Regions from separate parts of the Alkalihalophilus lindianensis genome, predicted to be linked through region 1. Evidence: a T-box and tRNA genes for the amino acid it is inferred to sense, from the RefSeq annotation. Region 1 holds a T-box; the other holds one or more tRNA genes.
The links. A T-box is a leader RNA that pairs with one kind of tRNA and senses whether it is charged. The one in region 1 lies ahead of leuS (leucine--tRNA ligase), so its partner is inferred to be a tRNA-Leu.

Region 1 (2,378 bases):
CTTTTTTCTTTCCATAATGATTTGCTTCAAGCCATTCAATCATGTTTGTAATGGCTGCTTCTTTACCTAAACCATTAAGGAAATCAGAATTAACATGTTCACCATCACCTGTGTACGCTTCCTTCTCAACCTCACCGCCTGCCACTACTTCAACAATGTCTAGGTCAAACGTTTTCGCGAATTCATAATCGCGTTCATCATGAGCTGGCACCGCCATAATCGCTCCTGTACCATAGCTTACAAGTACATAATCGGCAATCCAAATTGGAATTCTGCTACCATTTGCAGGATTCACAGCAAATGATCCTGTAAAAACTCCTGTTTTCTCTTTTGAAAGCTCTGTACGTTCAAGATCACTTTTTAAAGCAACTTGTTTTTTATATGCTTCTACATCTTTTTGCTGCTCAGCAGTGGTAATAACGTCTACTAGCTTATGTTCAGGTGCTAATACCATATAAGTTGCACCAAATAATGTATCTGGTCGAGTCGTGAACACATCTACTTTCTCAGCATCATGACCATCTACTTTAAATGTAACTTCTGCGCCTTCAGAACGACCAATCCAGTTACGCTGCATATCTTTAATGCTCTCAGACCAATCAAGCTCATCAAGGTCTTCAAGTAAACGATCCGCATACGCTGTGATCTTTAACATCCATTGCTTCATCGGACGACGTTCTACTGGGTGACCTCCACGCTCACTTTTTCCATCAATTACTTCTTCATTGGCTAGAACCGTACCAAGTGCCGGACACCAGTTCACCGCTACTTCATCAATGTAAGCAAGGTCTTTTTCATAAAGCTTTAAGAAGATCCACTGCGTCCACTTATAATAATCTGGATCAATTGTGTTTACTTCACGCTCCCAATCATAGGAGAACCCTAAAGCTTTAATTTGACGGCGGAATGTATCAATGTTTTTCAACGTAAATTCAGCAGGATCATTCCCAGTATCAAGGGCATATTGTTCAGCTGGTAATCCAAAAGCATCCCACCCCATCGGATGAAGAACATTGTAGCCTTGCATGCGTTTCATTCGAGATAAAATATCTGTTGCCGTGTATCCTTCCGGGTGACCAACATGAAGGCCTGCACCAGATGGAAATGGAAACATATCTAATGCATAGAACTTTGGCTTATCGGCATCCTCAGTCGTGCGAAACGTTTTGTTCTCTTCCCAATGATCTTGCCATTTTTTTTCAATGTTTAAGTGTGAAAACGACATACTATTTTCCTCCTTTAGTATCTGATCGTTCATTGACTTTGAGCTAATCATTATGTTCGCCAGGATAAATATGAGTTCAACAAAAAACTCCCGCCCCTAACAAGATTGTCAGGGACGAGAGTTGTATAATTCCCGCGGTACCACCCAAATTAACAAGCCTTTTGACTTGTTCGCTCAGCACAATTAACGGACGTGACCCGTTGAGAACTACTTTACTTTTCATTCTCAAAACTAAAAGGCGAGTTCATCATATCCTTCTGGCTGACTTGCACCATCCGTCAGCTCTCTTGTTTCCTAGATATCATTACTATTCCTTCTAAACGTCTTTATATGAACTTAATTAGTATTGTATGAACTACAAGGGGCTATGTCAAGTTCTAACAACATATGCACATCTAATTAGATGTGTTCAGTTGATTTTGCTGCTGGATCATCTTCTTTAAAGGAGAATCATACTTACTTAAGAACATGATAGCTATTAGCAACATTCCAAGTAAGACATAGATTAGTACCGTCATGGAATAAAAGTCAACAAGGATCCCCCCTAGAAGAGGTCCGATCATTTTCCCTCCAGTTGAAACACTATTCACAATCCCTTGATAGAACCCTTCTTTTCCTTTTGGAGCTAAATCATTAGCAATAGTCGGTACAGCCGGCCAGACAAACATCTCACCTAGTGTTAAGATGATCATCGCCACTAAAAACCCTGTGAACATTGTCGCTTCGGCAAGTACTAAGTACGAAGCCATAAAGATAATGACCCCGACAACCATCTGAGCTTTTAGGGACAATCTACCTTTCTTAATGAACCAAGTGACAATTGGTTGAGCAAATACAATCATTAATCCATTTACCGTCCAAAACAAACTATACTGTTGCAAAGGGATACCTAGTGATTGAGTGTGAACGGAAACATTAGCTTGCCACTGTGTATAAGCCACCCAGCAAATAAAAAATGCGACTGATAGTAACATTAAGGCATGAATCCGGTAATTATTTCGTATCGGCGTTTTCTGTTCAAAAACATTTAATGTTGTCGCTTGATTGCTTTGTGCGCTCAGTTTTCTAAATGCAATCGCCACGAAAATGAGCAACAGAGCATACATCCCTGCATTAGCAGTAAATACATGTGTCAATTTAATAGAAGCAACTA
Region 2 (2,378 bases), on a different contig from region 1:
TTCGAGTCCCGTCCGGACCGCCATTTTAAAAATTATAGTGGAGGGGTAGCGAAGTGGCTAAACGCGGCGGACTGTAAATCCGCTCCCTCCGGGTTCGGCGGTTCGAATCCGTCCCCCTCCACCATTTATAATTATGGCGATTGTGGCGAAGTGGTTAACGCACCGGATTGTGATTCCGGCATTCGTGGGTTCAATTCCCATCAGTCGCCCCATTTTTATTTTTGGGCTATCGCCAAGCGGTAAGGCAACGGATTTTGATTCCGTCATGCGTAGGTTCGAATCCTGCTAGCCCAGCCATTTCTTTGCGGAAGTAGTTCAGTGGTAGAACACCACCTTGCCAAGGTGGGGGTCGCGAGTTCGAATCTCGTCTTCCGCTTAGTCTCTAGCGCCCTTAGCTCAGCTGGATAGAGTGTTTGACTACGAATCAAAAGGTCGGGAGTTCGAATCTCTCAGGGCGCACCATTTGAAATTTAAAAGAAACATGCGGGTGTAGTTTAGTGGTAAAACCTCAGCCTTCCAAGCTGATGATGTGAGTTCGATTCTCATCACCCGCTTTTTATTTTTTTCATGGGCCTGTAGCTCAGCTGGTTAGAGCGCACGCCTGATAAGCGTGAGGTCGGTGGTTCGAGTCCACTCAGGCCCACCATTCCACAGTAGCTCAGTGGTAGAGCAATCGGCTGTTAACCGATCGGTCGTAGGTTCGAGTCCTACCTGTGGAGCCATGGAGAAGTACCCAAGTGGCTGAAGGGGCGCCCCTGCTAAGGGTGTAGGTCGCGTGAGCGGCGCGAGGGTTCAAATCCCTCCTTCTCCGCCACTTTTAAGTATGGCCCGTTGGTCAAGCGGTTAAGACACCGCCCTTTCACGGCGGTAACACGGGTTCGAATCCCGTACGGGTCACCATTTTAGTTAGAGCCATTAGCTCAGTTGGTAGAGCATCTGACTTTTAATCAGAGGGTCGAAGGTTCGAGTCCTTCATGGCTCACCATATATTTTAATATGCGGGTGTGGCGGAATTGGCAGACGCGCTAGACTTAGGATCTAGTATCTTATGATGTGGGGGTTCGACTCCCTTCACCCGCACTTTTAAAAACTTGTACTCATTATGAGTACAAGTTTTTTTGTTACTTTTAACGTTTTATAAAATAGGGTTCCTCCTATAGGAAGCTAGCTATACACTAATTATGTTTAGCTAGCTTTTTGACGTCTCTTTTTCTTTTTCTGGTACATAATCAATTCCACCTGGATGAAAAGGGTGACACTTACTTAATCGTTTTATCGTCAAGTAGACCCCTTTAAGTGCGCCAAACCGTTGAATTGCTTCAATGCCGTAATGAGAACATGTAGGATAGAAGCGACATGTTGGAGGCTTTATCGGTGAAATGAATTTTTGATAGATACGGATGAAAAACAATAATAAATTTTGCAACTGAAAAAACCTCGCTTTTTTTGAGATGAAGAAGGAATTTGTTTGCTTGATGTCTAATTATAGCAAACAATGACAAAAGAAAGGAGGGAAGGAGCTTTAAGATTCCTCTATGTTCTTCATTCAGTTTCCCGCAAGATACCCTATCCCCGAGGTGATGCCAATTGAAAAAGTATTTATTTAATCAAAAAGGATTTACACTTGTTGAAATGTTGGTTGTTTTAATGATTATTTCGATCCTCTTATTAATTGCTATTCCTAATATGACAAAAAATAATGATGTTGCGGGCTCAAAAGGGTGTGAAGCCACTATAAAACTTCTTCAAACACAAGTGCATGCTTATGAAATTGAAGAAAATGCAAAACCATCTACACTCCAAGCTCTTGCAGATGAGGGCTATACTGAGACGACAACATGTCCTAATGGAGAACAACTAAAGCTTGAAAATGGTAAAGTTGTTTCCGATTAATAGGCAATCCTCACAATCTGGTCATACGTTGACTGAATTACTTGTCACTCTTTTAATCTTATCAATCCTCTTATTACTACCCATCATTTTTCTTCCCAACTCCTGGAACAGTTATAAAACAGAAGAAGTAGCTAAACAATTTAAAGAAGACTTACTTCTAGCCCAACACTTAGCGATGGCACATGGACGCACAATCGAAGTGTCAATAAACCAAACAGGGAAAGAATACATCATTCGAGGTACTTCCAACGATATTCTTTTACGACGATCTTTTATGGATGAAACAATGATTTTTCACTCCAGTAGCCTTCCACTTACTAATATTAGATTTTTGTATAATGGAAACCCGATGTATTCTGGAACGATGTTATTAGAAGTGGGCGGGCATACGTACCGGTTTACCATTCTATTAGGAAAGGGGAGAGTTGATTATCGGAAATTCTAAAGGGTTCACGCTAGTAGAAGTGATGATGTCCTTCCTGCTA

Region 2: it has a tRNA-Leu gene. The T-box ahead of leuS (leucine--tRNA ligase) is inferred to sense a tRNA for this amino acid. The anticodon was not compared.

The regions. Positions count from the first base shown of each region.
Region 1 is NZ_JAWJBA010000008.1:68,636-71,013, reverse strand. Features, by position in the region: gene leuS (leucine--tRNA ligase) at 1-1,225, opposite strand, end outside; T-box leader at 1,333-1,555, opposite strand; gene RYX56_RS18590 (MDR family MFS transporter) at 1,621-2,378, opposite strand, start outside.
Region 2 is NZ_JAWJBA010000003.1:402,970-405,347, forward strand. Features, by position in the region: tRNA gene RYX56_RS12075 (tRNA-Asp) at 1-23, shown strand, start outside; tRNA gene RYX56_RS12080 (tRNA-Tyr) at 40-124, shown strand; tRNA gene RYX56_RS12085 (tRNA-His) at 137-212, shown strand; tRNA gene RYX56_RS12090 (tRNA-Gln) at 223-297, shown strand; tRNA gene RYX56_RS12095 (tRNA-Gly) at 305-376, shown strand; tRNA gene RYX56_RS12100 (tRNA-Arg) at 386-462, shown strand; tRNA gene RYX56_RS12105 (tRNA-Gly) at 484-554, shown strand; tRNA gene RYX56_RS12110 (tRNA-Ile) at 570-646, shown strand; tRNA gene RYX56_RS12115 (tRNA-Asn) at 648-722, shown strand; tRNA gene RYX56_RS12120 (tRNA-Ser) at 724-814, shown strand; tRNA gene RYX56_RS12125 (tRNA-Glu) at 826-900, shown strand; tRNA gene RYX56_RS12130 (tRNA-Lys) at 910-985, shown strand; tRNA gene RYX56_RS12135 (tRNA-Leu) at 999-1,080, shown strand; gene yidD (membrane protein insertion efficiency factor YidD) at 1,190-1,426, opposite strand; gene comGC (competence type IV pilus major pilin ComGC) at 1,588-1,893, shown strand; gene comGD (competence type IV pilus minor pilin ComGD) at 1,871-2,338, shown strand; gene RYX56_RS12155 (type II secretion system protein) at 2,319-2,378, shown strand, end outside.